DNA from 2 places in the Salinibacillus aidingensis genome. Region 1 is predicted to be linked to the other one. Evidence: riboswitches for the same ligand, from Rfam matches in the RefSeq annotation. Region 1 holds a riboswitch; the other holds the start of a gene.
What was found. Region 1 has a riboswitch for S-adenosylmethionine ahead of ACZ5OK_RS15075 (carboxymuconolactone decarboxylase family protein). Riboswitches for the same ligand answer to the same signal wherever they lie in the genome.
Positions count from the first base shown of each region.

Region 2: it holds a riboswitch for S-adenosylmethionine, as region 1 does, so the genes downstream of both, ACZ5OK_RS03360 (hypothetical protein) here and ACZ5OK_RS15075 (carboxymuconolactone decarboxylase family protein) in region 1, are expected to answer to the same signal.

Region 1 is NZ_AP043759.1:2,883,913-2,894,022, forward strand. Features, by position in the region: gene celB (PTS cellobiose transporter subunit IIC) at 1-597, opposite strand, end outside; gene ACZ5OK_RS15050 (PTS sugar transporter subunit IIB) at 622-930, opposite strand; gene ACZ5OK_RS15055 (hypothetical protein) at 1,285-1,467, shown strand; gene ACZ5OK_RS15060 (CoA-acylating methylmalonate-semialdehyde dehydrogenase) at 1,732-3,171, opposite strand; gene ACZ5OK_RS15065 (sodium:solute symporter family protein) at 3,332-4,843, opposite strand; gene ACZ5OK_RS15070 (LLM class flavin-dependent oxidoreductase) at 4,874-6,250, opposite strand; gene ACZ5OK_RS15075 (carboxymuconolactone decarboxylase family protein) at 6,496-7,164, opposite strand; SAM riboswitch class I at 7,351-7,456, opposite strand; gene ACZ5OK_RS15080 (PD-(D/E)XK nuclease family protein) at 7,975-8,205, opposite strand; gene ACZ5OK_RS15085 (hypothetical protein) at 8,392-8,610, shown strand; gene ACZ5OK_RS15090 (hypothetical protein) at 8,629-8,871, shown strand; gene ACZ5OK_RS15095 (hypothetical protein) at 8,874-9,137, shown strand.
Region 2 is NZ_AP043759.1:596,279-606,388, forward strand. Features, by position in the region: partial or broken gene ACZ5OK_RS03330 (hypothetical protein) at 1-586, opposite strand, end outside; gene ACZ5OK_RS03335 (DUF871 domain-containing protein) at 1,203-2,270, opposite strand; gene ACZ5OK_RS03340 (PTS transporter subunit EIIC) at 2,901-4,289, opposite strand; gene murQ (N-acetylmuramic acid 6-phosphate etherase) at 4,315-5,199, opposite strand; gene ACZ5OK_RS03350 (MurR/RpiR family transcriptional regulator) at 5,335-6,183, opposite strand; gene ACZ5OK_RS03355 (FAD-binding oxidoreductase) at 6,426-7,787, shown strand; SAM riboswitch class I at 7,863-7,965, shown strand; gene ACZ5OK_RS03360 (hypothetical protein) at 8,138-8,455, shown strand; gene ACZ5OK_RS03365 (hypothetical protein) at 8,555-9,355, shown strand; gene ACZ5OK_RS03370 (serine hydrolase) at 9,369-9,755, opposite strand; gene ACZ5OK_RS03375 (serine hydrolase) at 9,689-10,033, opposite strand.

The DNA of each region.
Region 1 (10,110 bases):
ACTAAAGATAATACGAATAAGTAAAAACACTGTTAAAGTTAAGGCTATTGGAATTAAAGAGCTAAATGACTTTGAAACAGCATCCGGAACTCCCGCTGGCATTTTAATCGTCCAATTTTTTTGAACAAAATACCGATATAATTCGGCTGCTATGAAAGCAGTGAAAAGTCCCAGGAATAAACCTTCAGCTCCTAAAACAGATGTTGGAATAACTCCTGTAATATCCTCCAAAACTTGTGGTGTTAAGATTAGAAATGCTGCTAAAGCCACAACCCCACCGTATATAGGTCCTTCAATCTCATATTGCTCTGTTAATTTATATCCTATACCGATAATGACGAAAGCTCCCATAATACTTAAGGTTGCATTAGATGCAGGACCAAGAGCACTTTGATATGCTGCAAACGCTTCTTCACTCAATATTTGATCCAAAAATGGAAAATTTGCCAGGACAACAAAAATAGAACCAAATATAATCAATGGCAGCGCAATCATAAAGCCATCACGCAAGGCAGTTAAATAGCGGTTATTATTTAACTTATCAGCGATAGGTAATAAAATATTTTCTAAGAGCTGCATAAACTTATTATTTTCCACTGTTGTTTCCCCCTTTTTGAGAAGTTAATCAGCCATTAACTCCAGAGCTTTTTCCAGAACCGCTTCACCATCCACACGTCCATAGGCAACTGGATCAATCGAATCAATCGGTAAGCCTAATTCATCAGCTTTTTTAGAGAATTTCCTTTTCAAAAATCTCATCTGAGGACCTAAAAGCAGTACATCCGCTTTCTCCATATCCGTTTCTGCTTTATCCTGTGAAACAGCCCAAATTTCTGCCTCAATTCCTTTTTCTTTGGCCACTTCCTGCATTTTCTTTACCAATAGACTTGTTGACATTCCTGATGAACATGCTAATAGAATTTGCTTCATATATAATTCCTCCCTGAAGTATGGTTTATCTATCTACAATTCGAAGTTTATAGTAAAAGCGCTTTCAACTAAACCTATTAATTTTCCGCCAGTAAGAGGAAATGTCTAAGCAGCAAACCAATATCCTTAGAGAAACCGGAATCCATTTTTATATTAGTCAGCTATGTTAGCGGAATAATGTTTCAGCAAATAAGTGAAATCTATATTTTGATCGCGTAAATAAGATTTAAAGAGTTGCTAAACGTTTTAAATATATTAAAGCATGAAATTCAGGACTTGGCTCAGTCTGCGGGAGATGAACTGGTATCGAAGCTATAATGAAAGCCTTAAAGCAAAGCAGGAGTGCCGGGGTATATGAGAATATTTGAAAATAGTGGGAGAAAACAAGGGGTTGCCAGTGTTGAATTAATTCTATTAGTCACCAGAAAATCAAAATGGCAAATTGGAGAAATCCAAAGCAAAAAAAGACTTGCAGGAACTTACGTCTCGTTTGGAGAGCCATCTAACTGGCGAATGACCAGTGCAGGAAAGGTATAAAAATTCCGTTTACAGGAAATTCAAAGGAACTAATCCATATTGTTGCAAAATTTATTTTTGAGCAGAGATTTTCTTCTATTTTTTACTTCCCTCTTTTCCTATTAAAATCGAGTTCTTTTTTTAAAAAAATACCATATTAGAGCGGACGGAGGGGCGTTTCCCTCCGTCCTTAGCCTGCCACCACTCGAAAATTTGTCGAATCAGGAAGCCGTGAAACATTTGTGAAACAATATTTTTCGGGTGGTGACAGGCACCAAAACCCAATCAAACCCAGCGACTTGTCACAACCTTCTGTCTCGTATAAAAGGCTAATCCGTCTTTCCCATTAGCATGCAGGTCACCGTAAAAGGAGTCCTTCCAGCCTGAGAAGGGGAAAAAGGCCATTGGTGCTGGTACACCTATGTTTACGCCTAACATGCCAGCATCAATCGTTTCCCGGAATCTTCTGACCGCACCTCCATCGTTAGTGAAAATGCAAGCCCCATTGGCAAAACGGGATTGATTGGTTAATTCAACGGCGGAGTCAAGGTCTTTTACTCTTGCTATCGATAAAACGGGCGCAAAAATTTCATCCTGCCAAATTTTCATCTCTGACGTTACCTCATCAAAAATCGTCGGGCCGATGTAATAACCATTTTGCTGTACGACCTCATCATTACGGCCATCACGGACAAGTTTTGCTCCTTCTCTTTCACCGGTCTCAATATATCCCAGTGTTCGCTGCTTATGTTCTTCCTGAATAACAGGGCCAAGAAACACCCCATCATCCAAGCCATTCCCGATTTTTATAGTATTTGCTTTTTGTATAAGCAACGAAATCACTTCGTCAGCCACACTTTCTTCAACAGCAACAACCGAAGCAGCCATACACCGTTCACCAGCAGACCCGAATGCAGCATTCACGATTTGTGTTGTTGCGTGTTCCAGGTTCGCATCACGCAGAACAATCGAATGGTTTTTCGCTCCGGAAAGTGCCTGGACCCGTTTTAAATTGTCCGTACCTCGTTTGTATACATACTCGGCGACTGGTTGGGAGCCCACAAATGAGATCGCGGCAACCTTTTTGTGGTCTAATAACCCATTGACGACATCCTTGGCACCGTGAACAATATTAAAAACTCCCTGTGGCAGCCCTGCTTCTTCTAACAACTCAGCCAATCGATTCGCAAGCAATGGGGTTTGCTCGGATGGTTTTAAAACAAACGTATTTCCTGTTGCAATCGCCATGGGAAACATCCAGCAGGGAACCATCATGGGAAAGTTAAACGGAGTAATGCCGCCAATGACCCCAATCGGATAACGATAAACCCCCGATTCCAGTCCATCAGCAATAGACGGCAACTGTTCTCCCATCATTAATGAAGGCGCACCGGCCGCAAATTCTACATTTTCGATGCCGCGTTGAACCTCTCCCTGTGCTTCCTTAAAACTTTTTCCGTTTTCAATCGTGACAATTTCAGCTAACTCATCCTGATGATCAACAAGCAGCTGCTGATATTTAAAAAGGATTCGAGCCCTTTTTGGAACCGGAACCTCCCTCCACTCCTGAAATGCCTCAAAAGCAATCTCAACAGCCTCATGCACATCTGCCTGGGAAGATAGCGGAACCTCAGCGATCACCTCCCCTGTTGCTGGATTATACACCTTCTCACTATACTGGGATCCAGCTTCTACCCATTTCCCACCTACATAATTTTTTAGCATGGTGCCTGTCACCTCCCGAATTTTGTCGATTATTGTTGAACGCTAATTACTTAAAATACCATTTGCGCAGAGATAATCCGATTACGACTAAACATGTTATAAATCCATAGAGCCATAAGGAAAGCATCGTATTTACGAAAATGACTGCTCCCTCCTTCCTCTAATTTGCTTTCGAGCCTTCTTTTTCAATCTCATACATCATTCGCGGCTGTGGGTCTTTCAGCACGCGAGCCAATACCACAATCGTAAAAATCCCGATAGCCGTCGAAACTGCACCCGCAGACATGGTACTTGATATCATTCCTCCAAAATAGATAACCAGATACGAGAGGAGTCCCACGATCATCGACACCTCGGCTGCCCGTGCAGGTGCTTTTTTCTTCCCGTAAACCGCATACAGGATAGGTCCCATCGTCCCGGCTGCAACCCCTGACACGCCAATCCACAGCACATCTCCCATAAAAACAGGAGGCTCTAATACAATAAGAAAAGCAATCAGGCCAATCAATGGAACGGACAAGCGACTGATTTGCAGGGCTATTTTTTGCGCTTTTTGTTCACTGACATTCACGATTTTCCTTTTTACTAAAACTTTAAGAAAAATATCGTTAGCAAAAACGGTAGAAATAGACACAAATAAACCATCAGTGGTTGACATGGCCGCTGCAAGAATAACCACACCAAAAATCGCTACTACTACAACAGGAAACGCCCATACCACATATTCCATTAAAGCAAGGTCGGGGGCTGCAACATTTCCCCCTAGTGCTGCTCTGCTAAACAATCCTCCAAATAAAACAAAAAGGGAAAAAGCAGATGCAATGACATAAGTCAGGATCATTTTCCCCAGATCCCGTTCGTTTTTCAATCCAAGCACTTTGTTAAATAAGTGTGGGGCAGAGGCAAAGGCCCATTGGATGACGATGGCACCTATCACGAGACCAAAGGAGTGAAAGTGAGTCGATTCCGGATTAAATACCTCTACTAAATGACCACTCTGATTAGCCAAATCGTTTGTAATCCCTGTAAAAGTGGCGGAAATACTGCCTTCCCAAAAGATTACAATACCTGACACAACTATAAACAAACCTGCAATGGCCATCATAACCGCCTGAACCGCATCCGTATAAATATCAGCAAAGGCTCCACCTGCAAACACATAAATAACAACAATAGCTGCGATAAACACAAGGCCGCCCGTATAAGACATATCGAGTAAGTATTGGAAAATTCTAGCCCCGGCAACAAATTGGGCTGCAATGTAAAAAATGTTGAACAGCAAAATCAGGCCTGTGCCTACCCGGATGATGTCACTCTTGTAAAAGTCCCCCAGCCAATCTGGCAATGATAGGGACTTTTGGCCATTATTCAGCTTTCGCACTCGTTTTGCTACCATTAAAACACCGATGGGACCTCCGCCAATCATGGCTAAAAAGAGCCACAGGTTTGAGTATCCCCAGGCATGGGACCAGCCGGGATATCCTAAAAACGTCGCTGCACTTAAATAGGTAGCCGCAAAGGATAACCCGAGTACATAGGGCCCCAATTTTCCACCGCCGATTGCAAAGTCTCCAACACTCGTTGTCTTTCTGGCACTAAGTAACCCTAATACGAACATTACCACCAGAAAGACTCCAAACCCGATCCAGGTATAAAGCGTTAACGTATCCATTTCCCTCTCCTTTCCATATAAAATATAGTCCTACCGATTTATGGACTGTAAACCGAGCTGTTTGGCAGGGTGATGCTCCGGTAAATGGGCATAGCCCTTTCCAAACATATTTTCACGCAATGTGTTTCCTTCGTATTCCGTTCGATAAATGCCTCTTCTTTGTAATTCAGGTACAACATAATCAACAAATTCCTGAAGGGTACCTGGTGAATAAGTTTGCGCGATATTAAAGCCATCTACATCACCGTCGAACGCCCACTGTTCCATTTTGTCTGCAATCTGTTCAGGCGTACCAATAAACTTCACCGTCCCATTTCCTAAACCATGATTTTTAACGGCTTCCCGTAACGTCCATTTCTTATTCGGGTCTTTTGCATACATGTCCAGATTCCCCTGCACCGCATCGGTTTCCATATCCTCTATATACTGGTCCGGATCGTATTTGGAAAAATCAATCCCGGTATGGCCGGATAAGAGGGCAGCAGTACCTTCATAGCTAACATGGTTCGTCAGGTCCTCAAGTTTCGCATACGCCTCTTCCTCTGTGGAACCAACGATGGGTAAGATCATTGGGAAAATCAGTACCTCATCCGGATTACGTCCCTGAAGTTCTGTTCTTCTTCGTATATCAGCCGAATATTCCTTTAAAGCATCTAATGAATGATTTTTGGTAAACACGGCCTCTGCATGTTTGGCGGCAAAATCTCTTCCTCTTGGAGAAGCGCCTGCCTGAAATAATACGGGTGTGCGTTGCGGCGATGGCTCGACCAAGTGAGGGCCCGGGACATTAAAGAACTCTCCTTCATGGTTGATTAAATGCACCTTTTTAGAATCAGCAAACGAATCATTCTCTCTGTCATAAATCACACTGTCCCTCTCCCAGCTGTGCTCCCACAATTTATAAACAACCTCCAGAAACTCATCGGCACGATCATATCTAAGATTCTTAGGCAGACGCCCCGAAAGCCCCAAATTGACAGCCTCACTCTCCAGATAAGAGGTGACGACATTCCAAGCAATCCGCCCCTTCGTTAAGTGATCCAACGTTGACAACTGTCTCGCCAACGAATAGGGCTGTGCATATGTGGCGGATATAGTAGGAGCAAATCCAAGATTATCTGTCACGGACGCCATGGCTGAAATAGGAATAAGCGGATCATGGGCCGGGAGCTGAACTGCCCCGCGGGTCGCCGCACTGTGTGAGTTTTCATAAACGCTGTAAGTTCCAAGCACATCGGCAATAAAAAGAGCATCAAACTTTCCCCGCTCTAATGTTTGCGCCACCTCTATCCAATAATCCAGACGATTATGCTCGGTCCCTTTGTCCTTTTCATGTTTCCATAAACCGGTTGAATGAGGGGACGGCGAATTTTGTATAAAACCATTTAAATGAATCTGCTTACCCATACATCATGCTCCTTTTTGAGAGATTTTTTATACTTTAAAACGACTGCCAAGAAGACTTACCCGGCGCAGTAGATGAGATTTTTATGTTCTAGTCTGACGGAAGCCGATGATGCTGCAGACCGTGCTGGACACGGGACATAGCCATTATGATGCGATAAACGTTCAACTCCGGCTTGCCGTTTTCAAAAGGCCCGGCAATCGTAAAAGGTTCACACTAGCTGAATTCTTTAAGGATGGTCCATTCGTCAGCCTCTGTCATAAGCATTCAAGGCATTTACACTGTGGGCAATGGCAGAACCAGCCTTTAAAGCAACCGCAACAAAGATCGCTTCCGAGATTTCCTCCAAATCAGCACCTGCCTTCTTCGCATTTTGGGTGTGAAGGTCAATGCAATACGCACAGCCTGTCGTGTGGGCTGAGGCAACCGCAATGAGTTCCTTTTCTTTCTCGGTCAATTCCTTGGTTTTAATGGCTTGCTGGTCAAAATCCAAAAAACTCTTGAATGTATCCCCGCTCAGTTCAGCAAACTCCTTCAAACGATTGAAATAGGAGGCCTTATATAGCTCCTCATCCCCAGCTCCATCAAAGGCATTCAAAGCATTCACCCCATGAGCTGCCGCAGAACCTGCCTTCAAAGCAGTCGAAACAAAAATAGCTTCTGAAACCTCTTCCTTTGATGCTTCCTGTTTTTTTGCATTTCCAACATGAAGTTCAATGCAATATGGGCATCCAGTTACATGGGCGACACCAACAGCAATCAACTCTTTTAATTTCACGGATAATTTCCCGGGGGCCAGTGCCTGATTGTTAAACGCAAAAAACTTTTCAAATGCTTCTGGTGCATGTTCTTTCAATTCTGTAATCCGGCTAAAGTAGGACTTCTGGTATAAGCTATCTGTTTTTGTTGTGGTCATTAAAATCTCTCCCTTTTGATTCGTTTTAAAATTCAGTTTCCGCTATTGCCATTCACATAAATCGATACTGTTCACATAGGTTTACTTGGTTTAATGCAAATAATAGCCCATGAATGTTCTCCACCCCTTCTTTTTGGGAATTAAAAAAACCTCTGCCGATGAGGTAGAGGTTTTAAAAACAACATCATCTCATCTTTCAAGCAAATGCTTGCTGGAATTAGCACCTTGTTACATGCGTAACGGTTGCTGCGGGATCAACGGACCAGTTTCCTCCCCCGACTCTGGATAAGAGATTCATATTTAATTTTAAATTGAATTGTTCACATCATATCGGTTATATATTAAATCTGTCAAGTGGGAATGTTTTTATTTTTCTGAAATAGGACTTTTTGGGGGGACGGAGGGACAGGTTCCTCGTCCCTGGGGGGTGCCTCCCTGGGGTGGTGCCTGTCACCACCCGAATAATATTGTTTCACAGAATGTTTCACAATTAGAGGATAAGACATTTTGGATTAATAACATATCTATCAAAATTAATAATTAAATATAAAAAAACAAGGCTTGTAGCAATCCCCCCACAAGCCCACATCCTGTCCACCTGTTCCCCCGTCCCTATATTGTCGTCACATCCTGGATATGAAGTATTTTAATAATCTGAATATAGGGTTGTTTGATACCTATGATATATAAAATTTTCTGGTATAGGAAGTGGTTTTATCAACCTGATACGATTATCTTTTGGAAGGGTATTAAGCTCTTAGTTTGGTTTGTTTTGTAGTTGGTTTGATGCTATGTATTACAGGGGGACTATCACAGATATAATTTCGTCTGATTCTCAGATTCACTGCTTAACACTCTATTCTCAATCGCAATCAAATGATCATCAAAAAGAATCAATAAATCTAACCGCCGATGGTCCCTCAACTGGTATTCTCTAAAAAGTTGAACATTTTTTATCCCGGAAATAGTTTTTCCCGAAATCCACTTATATAGTTGGGCAAGTGCCTCGTGACCTATGCCTTTGATTTCGGGATTTAATATAAATTGCTAATCAGGTTTTCATCATAGGCTCTATTTGTAACGGAAAGGAAGGTTGGCGTCTGTTCAGAATATGCTTGCTTGATTTCGTCTGCTTTCCGGACCAATGACCTTAATTGATCAGTGTATGAGATACTTTTATTAAGGTTCATATCTTGTAACTCATAGATAGATCATGAAGATTTGGAAATGCTTTTTTCATATATTCCTAATCGGCACTATATCTTCCTTACAAGACAAGGGGAACGGGCCGCTTCTCATTATTTCAAATCTTTAAGTTATCGTGAATTAATCAGGATATTAAAGCAGGTGGACCTGGAAAATACAGAAGAGAAAGAGCGGTTTTTGTACCAGGAGTTTCTCACGCATTTGGAGGGGTATATTGTGGATAATACAGAAAAACAGTAGGAACTAAGCCGGTTGTATTTGAAGCATCATGATATGATTGATGAAATGGAAAAGGCCTATGAAAACCAAAAACAAAACTTCCTGAAAAATTTAGAAAATCTGCTGAAAGAGTATTGGGAGACGGGAAAATGGGTATATGATTTTTCGGTTAAGCGCGGCTATCAGCAAATTCGTTTTTATGAGTGGAAGCATTTAACTCCAGACGTTCATGTTGAGTTACATGTACACAAAGAAAGTATATCCAGCAAAATCAAATTGTAGTGATGATTGATATAGAAGGATTGGGAAGAAACGAACTATTGCATGCCGCGAGAAAAATGATAGACAGTGATTTAAAAGAAGAGATGAGTAACAGGAATATGGACTGGAAGGTTCTGAAACGCCCAGCTGCACTGGTAGAGAAGATAAATAAATCTGAAGAGGACATTTTTTGGGATGCACATTCTCTGGCGGATTTAGTTAAGGAAATTGTTGAGGATTTTAATGTTGTATTAGAATCTTTTAATCGTCTGCTAAAAGAGAGGTAATACCTGCGCTTTCCAGAAATGGTCATTCTCACAACCCCTAATAGGTAGGCTAAAGTGTGACATCACGACATGATGTTAGGGCGATATCTATGGATAAAACGATTGAATCGGATTATACAAACGGAATTTATCTGCACTTTTCTTTACAGTAAAATATAAAACACAAACAGAGGGAGAAATATGTTGAACTTCATTTACATAATCATCGCTATATTTATTACGGTTTTCCTAATTTTCCTTTTCTTTTCTTATAGAAGTGAGAGTAAAGGAGATCAAGAGCATCCTCTTTTAATTGCTCTTTTTGTTTCCACAGTATTCGGGCTATTAGTTTCAGTCATTATTTCGATTTGTATATTAGCTTTAACGGGTTCATTAAACTTGATAAATGAATTTCTAAACTTATCCTTAAATCAGAAACAGATCATTTATTTAATGTTATGGTACTTAGTTTTCAGTTTTTTCCTTGAGGCAAATTTAACCAGGATTTTATTATCCTTCTTTGGCTATTCGAAAATTTCATACTTCGTGAGTGTGAGTATACTTAGAATTTTATATTTGCTGGCTGTTGGATATTTATTATCTATTGACCTTGATACGAACATTACAATTGCTATAAGCTTTGCGCTATTTCTGTATTTAATTGATTTATTGGTTCTGCACTATAGAATAGCAGTGTGTAAAGGTGGGTTATATTCTGCTATGATTTGAATTTATTCCCCTCCTCCCTTTCTACAACGTGAGCTTTCTAAATCTATTAAAAAAGGCCTTACAAACGAATAATAACCTTTGTTCTATCATAAAGTAAAATAACTCATTATGTAATAAAGGGAACTGATTGAATGTCTTACATTAAAAAATATATTGCAAACCGCTACATCAATCCAAAACCAAACCGGAACAGATACTTTAATGGTTTCCATATTCAAAAACAAAAACGCATAGCTAGGCCATTTTCTTCTTTTTATCCTGAACC
Region 2 (10,110 bases), 1.2 Mb from region 1:
AAAAGTAATAGCTTCCAGCGCGTGTGAAAAATAAAAAAAGGCCAATGACCAGATGAGGACAAAAGCTGCAGTCAGGATTCTGTGAATGTAAAGCTGACCTAATCCTGGCATAAATAGGGACCATACAAATGCTAAGAATGGATTTCGTTTATCTAAATAGTTAATTTCGATTGGCGAGATGACAAATGTATTATGTATTAAAACGGTGATTTTCCCGTTCGGCTAAAATGTACACCTTGTTCATGTCTACTGTTGTCCGGTAACTATCCCATATCGCAAACAAATAAACAGGAATATAAATTAACAGCCAGCGGGTATCCAATATATCCTTTGCCAGATCAATTTTTCCCTGGAATGAATAAATCATTCCCAGGTTTAGATTTGATTGGACATTCACGACCACCTCCCAAATAAATAACAGATACCCTCGTATATATTTTGATAGTAATAAATGTCCAAAACCAGGGAAAGCCATACTCCACCAGGCAACAATATAGGGATTCCTTAAATGAATTTGGGTCGTTCCCATAACACTGACAAGAGCTTTATATCTTCTGGCTGTATTATCATTTGTGTAATTTTGCATAAAATCCAACCTTATAACACTCGTTAGTAGTAAGTTTTCCGTTCAAAGTGGAACATATACGGCCGGGGGGACGGAGGGACAGGTTCCTTGTCCCTTTCAGTCAGTCTGGTTTTAAGGCTTATCTCCTTTAATCAGATGACATTAGCTTGGTGAATGCGTCTTTTTTTAATTTTATCAATTGATTTTGGATGAGTATCCATCAATTTATCAGATGAATCAATCAAAATGTAGAAAGTATCCGGCAGATCGAAGGTGATATCCGTTAAATTGTAAAGGATATCAATCAGCAATCTCCATGTTTCCGTCGAATTTCGTCATTTATCTGTCGTTTTACCAATCATATCAATCAAACTGCATTCTATCGGTCAAAAAATCAAATGTATCAATCCATTTCCATCAGGTATCGGTCAAATTCCAGTAAATATCAACCATAATCTTCAATGAATCAATAAATCAATAAACCAATCCATATATCCCCATAATCATCAATAAATCAATCAGCCGCATCCATCTGGCACCGTGCACCGGACAAATCCAACTGCCATAGCTGCCGAAAAGGGAAGATAAATGAAAAGAGGAATTGGCCCTATAAAGCCAATCCCCCTGTCATATTAAGCTATACCCATTCAATTTGAAATGCTGTCCCGCCTTTAATATAAGGCAGCAGGCGTTGATCTTCCGGAATGACCTGCCCAATGACATTAACCCTTTCGTCTGCGGGGAGAGTTCTCTTTGTGATTTGAATTTCTCCCTGATATCTTCCATATTTTTCGTTATCGACTGTAATCGATCCTATCGTTCTTTCTACTGTGTGAGATGGTTTTACTGGAAAATCCCCAATCAGGCCATATTGTCTGGATTCGGCTGAACGAATGACATCTCTTGCAGGGTCGAGACGGTTGGTTTGCTTTTCTAGTAACCGGTTTTTTATGTTCTCGTGGTCCGTATCGCATCTTGCTCTTAAACGAATAATCTGATTACAGTAGTCTGCAAATTGATGCTTGGAAGACTCATTAATTGATGGATCTCCAATTAAAATTTTATCGACCCACTTATTGTCCTGAAAATCCATAAAAGATGAGAAGCTTGAGCGATTCCGATGCGTTTCAATCGTTGGAAGCCCCTCAAAAACAGGACCTCTTTGTTTTCCATCTCCGGGAACAAAGGCCATAACTGTTAATCCTTCACTTTTCAAAAACTGATTTTTTTCATTAAAATCCTCTAAACTCAAGCCGGTTTCCGGGCGGGGATAGTAATTATGCCAGGCTTCAATGGTGGAAAAATCGGCTCCGTGTTTTCGTAAATTTTCCATGTTTCCATGAGTAATGGTACTGGCATTTAAGGCAACGGTCATTTTATTCGATAGCTGTGCAATGGTTTTATCAGAAATTCCGTAATCCACACGTAAGCCTGTCAGTCCCCATTCTTTTAAGCCAACCGCATTTTCCCAGTTAAATCCTAAATAGGATAATGACTTAGGAGAAATATCGGCGAATAATTCCATCCTGTACTTTATGGCAAGTTTCCCTAGGTCAGCGAGGCCCTGTTTATAATCTTCAGGGTTGTCCTCAGGAATGTGCAGGGAAGTAAAAATGCTGTTAAAACCGAGTTCGCTCATTTCTTTGATGTAGGTTTCCTGCTCTTCAAATGTTTGATTTGATAAATAGATTGATATACCGAGCATGATGTTCCCTCCCTTATATAAAAGAGGGAGAAAATGAATTCTCCCTTTATTATTGTCTAGGATTTTTATAAAATTACAGATTTGTTGATAAAAAATTATGAGTGGCCACGTCCGGCTCCAGCGCCCAGCGACTAGCGAGACTTCCTTCACCTCCGTCCGATAAGTCAACATCGACTCAACAAAGTTTCGTCGTGTTTCCTTCTCCGCGTGTTAACTGGCTGTAAGACCCCTTTAAGAAATAAGTGGGGGTCAACAGCCAGTAAACACCCGATTTGTTCAACTAACAATCAGTGGGGGATTACCCCCACTGATTGAAGTTTCACTTTATCTCCTCCGGCTCAGTCCAGTCCGTACGTCGCTAATAAGAAAAGCGGAGGCGACCGTTTAGGCCCGACGGCATAAGCAGAATATCCGGAGTGGCCGCTTTTTGGCCATGTAGGGTATTCTGCTTATGACCGCTTGGGCTTGGGAGCCGCAGCTGGACAGAGAAAAGCGGAGGCGACTGTTCAGGTCATGCGGGATAAGACGAAGACATGGAGTGGCACGGGTTTGGCAACGTAATGGCTTTGGATTATATCCGCCTTGACCTAGGAGCCCTAGCTGGCCAAACGGGCGCTACCGCCTTTGTTCTTAGTTCAAGTTATCGGCCATTTCTTCTTTAAATCCGAAGAAGTACGTAAAGATAAATCCTGCTATATAAGCGATGAGTAGTCCCAGGGCATATAATAGGAACTTGTTATCTACAATTAAAGGAATTAATGGAATACCAGATAGTCCGATTCCTGAAGATGCTGTACCTACAACTGCCTGGAAAGCACCGCCGAATGAAGCACCGAGACAAGCTGTGATAAATGGACGTCCCAGTGGCAGCGTTACACCATAAATTAAAGGTTCACCAATACCTAAGAATCCGGTAGGCAGACCACCTTTAATCACATTACGAAGGCGTTTGTTTCTGGTTTTGACAAAGATCGCAATGGCTGCACCAACCTGACTGGCTCCAGCCATCGCCAGAATTGGTAGTAAAGCAGTGGAACCAAGGGAATTAATGAGCTCCATATGAATCGGTGTAAGTCCATGATGGAGACCAAGCATAACCAATGGAAGGAAAAATCCACTGAGTAAGGCGCCGGCAATGGCACTTCCTAATGCACCGCCGAGACTTAATACAGCATTAATTCCAGCTGTAATACCGGTCGAAAGAATTCCGGCGAAAGGCTGAACAACTACTAAAGTGAGAAAACCAACAACTAAGATTGTCAATAAAGGAGTAAATATAATATCGACTGTATTCGGAACAACTTTTCTAAATTGTTTCTCAAAGAATACCATTAACCAGGCAGCAAACATGGCGCCAATTAAACCACCGTAACCGGGGGCTAAATCGTTTCCAAAAATAGTGATGTCTGCTAATGCTGGGTTCATCGTGATAATACCAGCAATACCACCTAATACAGGTGTTCCTCCAAATTCTTTAGCTGTATTCCAACCGACCATGATGGCTAAGTAGGAGAAAATACTGCCACCTAAAACAATCAGGATTTGCATCCAGGTTAAGGACGTATCTACACCTGAGTTATTTAAAAATCCGGCTGTACCATTGATAATACCAGAACCTACAATACCTGGAATGAGCGGAATGAAAATCCCGCCAATTTTGCGAAGGAGATTCTTAAAGGGTGTATTGTTTTTTTCTTTAATTTCTCCTTTTTTCATACTGGCAAGATCATCCTCGTTTACATCGAGTTCCTCACCCATTTGGATTCCTGTTATTTTCGTGATATGGTCAGAAACTTTGTTAACGGTTCCAGGACCAACGACAATTTGCAGGGTGTCATCCTCAACAACCCCCATAACACCTTCTTTTTCTTTTAATTCGTTAATATTTGCTTTTCCATCGTCTTTTAAATTAAGTCGTACACGGGTCATACAGTGGGTAAAGGATTGAATATTTTCTCCTCCACCAATTTCATCAAGTATCTCCCTGGCTAATCTTTCTTCCTTTCTCTCTTTCGCCATTAGGTTTCCCCCCTAATCATTCATCCTATTTTGTGTAACGTATAAACCCTTTTGAATCAGCTAATTTTTGAACCGCCTGATCATAGGTACAATTTAATAGAATCATAACGATAGCTGCTTTAACATTGTGATGAGCTTTTTCGAAATGCTCATCAGCAGTGTCATAATCAACGTTGGTTGCTTCCATAATGATTCGTTTTGACCTTTCTATTAACTTCTGATTGCTGGGCTGCACATCCACCATTAAGTTTTGATAAACCTTGCCTATCCCAATCATTGCTGTAGTTGTAATCATGTTTAAGACAAGTTTCTGTGCTGTACCCGCCTTTAATCGAGTTGAGCCTGTCACTACTTCGGGACCTGTTACCACTTCAATAGCTACCTTGGCTAATGTTCCAATTTTAGACTTTCTATTATTACTGATGCTGACAGTGTTTGCGCCTATATGATTTGCATATTCCAACCCTCCAGCCACATAAGGTGTTCGGCCACTGGCTGCTATTCCAACGACGGTATCATGTTTTGTTAGTGAAATGGCTTTTAGGTCATCACCTCCTAAATGGTCACTGTCCTCAGCACCTTCAACGGCATCGGTAATCGCTTTCATACCGCCTGCAATTAAACCTTGAACCATTTCATGAGATACACCAAAAGTGGGAGGGCATTCTGAAGCATCAAGTATTCCTAATCTACCGCTTGTTCCAGCTCCGATATAGATTAATCTGCCACCTTGATTAAACGATTGAATGACAAAGTGTACAGCCTTTTCAATTTGAGGAATTTCTTCGGCAATAGCTGCTGGAACCTTATGATCCTCCTGATTAATCGTTTGCAGTATTTCTTTGATCGATTTTGTATCAATATCCATACTGGCAGGGTTCCTGGTTTCTGTTGTTAATTTGTTGAGCATCGTTTAACCCTCCTAGGAAATCGCTTTCATACCCACATTTTATAGGTGGTGAAACTATATGTCAATAAATCTATTAAAATTTATGAAATTAAGTTTCATATAAGTCAAAAAATCATTCCTTGAAGAATCAGATCATTATCTTCTAAGTCGAACAACTTCATTTCTGGCTTCATGATATTGAGGCAGGACATCCTCACCCATTGCCTTGAAAACACTGAGATACAGAGCGTCAATAATCGTCAGCTGGGTCATTCTGGACGGAATACTTCCAATTCTGTAATCATGTTCAACTATGGGGGTGCACAGGCGAATATCAGCTTCTTTATAAAGCGGTGATTTATCCAGGTTCGTGATCGCAATGACCGTTGCCTCTTCTTTTTGGGCAAATCGGGATAATTCCAATACATCTTTCGTTTTACCAGACATACTAATGGCGATTATGATATCGTTTTTCTTTAAATAGGGAATGGAGGATAGCAGAAAGTGAAAATCATGATGAGCTGTACATGGATAGCCTAATTTTGTGAATTTATAAAACCCATCGACAGCTGCCGTTGCTGAACCGCCAACGCCATAGAAAACGAGCCTGTTCGCGTGTTGGATAGTATCAACGGCATTCTCAAACTCCCTGCGATCCAAAGACGTAGAAATGGCCTCAATGGCAGATGTATTAACGTGGGTTACTTTTTGAAAAATGTCATAGGGCTCACTTTTATCCTGCAAAAAATTAAAGTCTGTCAGATTATCCTCACTCATGGCTAATTCTTTGACTAACTCCAGTTTAAACGTTTTGAAGCTGCCAATCCCAATAGATTTGCAGAAACGGACTACACTTGATTCACTCGTTCCTGACTTCTGGGCAAGCTCCTTTGTTGTCATATTTGGAACAAGGTCCGGATTTTCCAATACATATAATCCCATCTTTTTTTCTGCTTCAGAAAGGGAGGGGAGGTTTCCTTTAATTCTGTTCAGTAATGTGCCCATATACAATGTTCCTCTCTTTATATAATAATCAATATTATACAGAATATTTAGCCGAGTTGTACAATCCGTTTAAATTGATTGCTGCAAAGGATGAGCTTTAAAGGCAGAGCGCAGACGAACTTTTCTGTTACTCTTTGAAAAAACTTGAAAAATTATCTACTTGAAAAATAAATTGCAAACGCTTACGATAAAATCGTGAGACAGCTTAGAATTTTTCGAATCTATCAAAAGGAGATTTTTACATGAAATTGCAGACGATTATTCCTGATCATGAACGTCTTTTTCTGGATAAGGATGTTCCCGAAGCCTATAAAACCGATCATTCCTGGAAAGATGTTGCTGCTGTAAAAGCTGTAGCATTACCGGAATTGGAACAGGAAATTATAGATTTAGTCACCTATGCCAACCAGGAGGACCTTACGATTATTGCACGGGGAGCTGGAACAGGTGTAGCCGGATCTCAGGTGCCAACTAAGGGTGGAGAAGTAATCATTGATGTTCACCGGATGAACCGGATTCTTGATCTGGATGAAGAGACGATGACGTTAACGGTAGAACCAGGTGTAAAACTACAGGAAATTCAGGAATTTGTGGAAAGGAAAGGCTATTTTTACCCACCTGACCCTGGCTCAAAAAATTCAACCATAGGCGGTAATATAGCTACAAATGCAGGTGGTATGCGTGCGGTGAAATACGGCACCACGAGGGATTATGTACGTGAGCTTGATGTTGTATTGCCGGATGGTCAAAAAGCCACATTAGGAAGCCTGAATATCAAGGACAGTTCCGGCTATGACTTAAAGGATCTCTTTATCGGCTCAGAAGGAACCCTGGGAATTACAACCAGGATAAAGCTGAAAGTACTTCCGATGCCAAAATATAAGCAGTCTGTGATACTGGCTTTTGATTCGTTAAAAGCGGCTACTAATGGTGTATTATCGATTTTAAAAAATGGGGTGGAACCTGCAGCTTTAGAACTATTTGAACGGGGAACCATTGAATATAGTGAGAAATTTACGGAAAAGAAGCTGCCAAGTCAAAAGGGAGACGCCTACATCTTAATGACGTTGGATAGTAATGAGCAGGAGGACCTTTCACGCAGGGTCAGTTTTACAGAAAATCTATTAAAAGGACAGGCGGCGGAAATCCTTCCGTTATCCACGCCGGAAGAGGAGGAAAAAGCCTGGTTCCTGCGTGATCATATTTTAGTAGCCTTAATGCAATTTACAGAGTTCGAAATGCTGGATGAAGTCGTACCAATTAATCGATTTGCTGAGATGATCAGTTATACGAAGGAATTGCAGGAAAAGCATGGGATAAACGTGATAAACTTCGGCCATGCCGGAGATGGAAATATTCATACGGTCCTAATGAAAGAAGGAATGGATGAAGCTGCCTGGCAGACAAAACGAAAAGCCTATCTGGATGATCTCTACAGCAAAGTTCATGAATTAGGCGGTCTCCCTTCTGCTGAGCATGGCATTGGTGTCATTAAAAAGGGATATTTGGAGAAAATGAGTCAGCCAGTGGAAATCCAATTAATGCGTAAAGTAAAAAGAGCTATTGATCCGGACAATCGCTTGAATCCAGGGAAGGTTTTCTAATGTTTTGATCGTAGTGGTCAACCGTAAAACTCTGTTCAACGGACTAAAAATATGATAGGATTAAAATAATTGAATAGGATATCCAGAGTGACTGAGAGATCTGGCTCGTTGACGTCACAGCAACCTGCTTTACGCAAGGTGCTCCTACCAGCAAAGCCTGTGCTTTGAATGATAGATACGGAGGAGAAGCTTCTTTATGCATTCAGGGCATAAAGAAGCTTTTTTTATACCTGTAAAGGAGTGAGTCAAATGGACGTTTTTATTAAAATGGAAAAGTTATTGAATTATCCGAGGAAGAAGCAAAAGAAATCAGGAAGCAGGGAAAACCGGTTACCGAGATCACAAAGAATATGACACAGGAAGAATTGGAAGCTTTTAAAAAAGAGAGGTATCAGAAGTTTATCAAGCCAGTGATGGAGTACAATCAGGAAAAACTACTAGCCAAGAAAAATACAGAGAGAAAGAAGGATGAAAAGGAAATGGAAAGTAAAAAGACATTAAGCTTTGAATATGGCATACAGAAAACTGGTGATGGATATAAGGTTGTCAAAACTCTCGGAAACTTTAAAAGTCATGAAGAGGCGCAGCAGGTAATGATCGATTTGGTGACAGGAAAAAGAACGGATATGGAAGTTATAAATCAAAACAGTGGAGGCGATGGACGATAAAAAACATTTTTGCGAATTGAAAAAGTACAGCACCTGCCGAGCTTTCGTCTTCAGTTATTCACTATTAATTTGTATAATTAGTTTGACAAAGTGGTGAGAATGGTCAAAGTGAACGGCCGTCTTACGATTGCAGCAGGGGAGCAAACAGGAATGATTATAGGATGCTTTGGTTTTTTTGCATTAATCGGATTAATCATCTGGGCATTTATTATTCATCCCTTGATGGGAGCTGTGGCGCTTTTGGCAGGGGCTGGACTTGTGATATGGAACTGGTCCACTTTAAATGTCATCGGGGGATTGTTCCTCATGGCAGCTACGATTTGGGGATTTCAAGTTCACTGGATCCTTGGGGTCATATTTCTTATCGGCAGTTTCTTTATCCTTGGTGTTGATCAAACAGCGAAAGAGGAAGAAGAGGATAAAGAGCAAGCGATTAAAAATCTGCAGGAACAGAAAAACTTTGAGATATCTCACCAATTTGACGGTGAGAAAAAGCAGGTACTCGCTATTGATGAGGATGCAGAAAAAATCGCATATTTAAATGGCACAGACCACCGCCGTATATATCCAATCAGGGAGATTCTTGATGTACAAATGACTAAAGATGATAAGCAGGTTATTAAATCTTCAACAGGTATCAGTACATCGGGTGCAATTCTTGGTGGAGCAATTGGCGGCGGTGTTGGAGCAGTCATTGGCGGTCGCCGTAAGAAACATCGTGTTGAAGATCGGGTAGAACGTATTTCCTTACACATTGTCGTCAATGACACAAACGAACCGACGATCATTTTTGATTTATATAAGGGTTCATTGAGCCGAAACGACAGCAGCGTAAAGGGAGCCTATCAAAAGGCGGAGCAGCTGTATGATTTGCTGCTGGTTTTGAGAAGACAGAGTTAATGTGAGAAAACATCTAGAGTTCATTCGAGCAAAGCTTTTCTAATATGTTAAACCCAATGTGGTCAAGGGAGTCCTTTTTAGAAAAACTTGGTGCATAATTTGAAAGAATGACAACACCTGACTGTTTTTCTTTGTTAAAGCCTATGAAGCTGGAATATCCACCTGTTCCTCCATTGTGCCAAATGACACCTTTTTCTTTATCAATAATCCAATTCATACCTAGGCATATACCCGTCTTATCTTCAAATTGAACGGAGTGTGTCTGTGCCAAAATATCATGGAATTTATCCCCGGATGTTCCTAGATGACTGGCAAGAAACGATAACTGATCTTTTATGGTAGATCGTAGGGCTCCGGCTCCCGCAAGTGTTTCTTTAAAGACTCGTAGTCTGCCAATGATGGAAGATGTTGATCAATAGGATGATTAGGGTCGAGCTTATTCTCAGCAATTGCCTTCGTTAATAATGAAGCAGTAAATACTTTAGTGATAGATCCTATCTCGTAAATCAAGCTTTCGGGAGCATTGCCCTCAAATCCATTTCGATTTCCTTCACTAAAAATTTCCCTTTCTTCTTCCTTAATGACACCAATATTCAGAACGAGATTGGGCCTTTTCTCCTTGTAGGGTAAACAAATCCTATCAATTTCCTGTTTATATTGATTCCTGTCTATCGTCATTAGTCCACTCTCCAGGTTTTAGAAATTTATAAGGTTTTCCAGAAAATTTCTACATCTTCACTATATCTTAATCTACA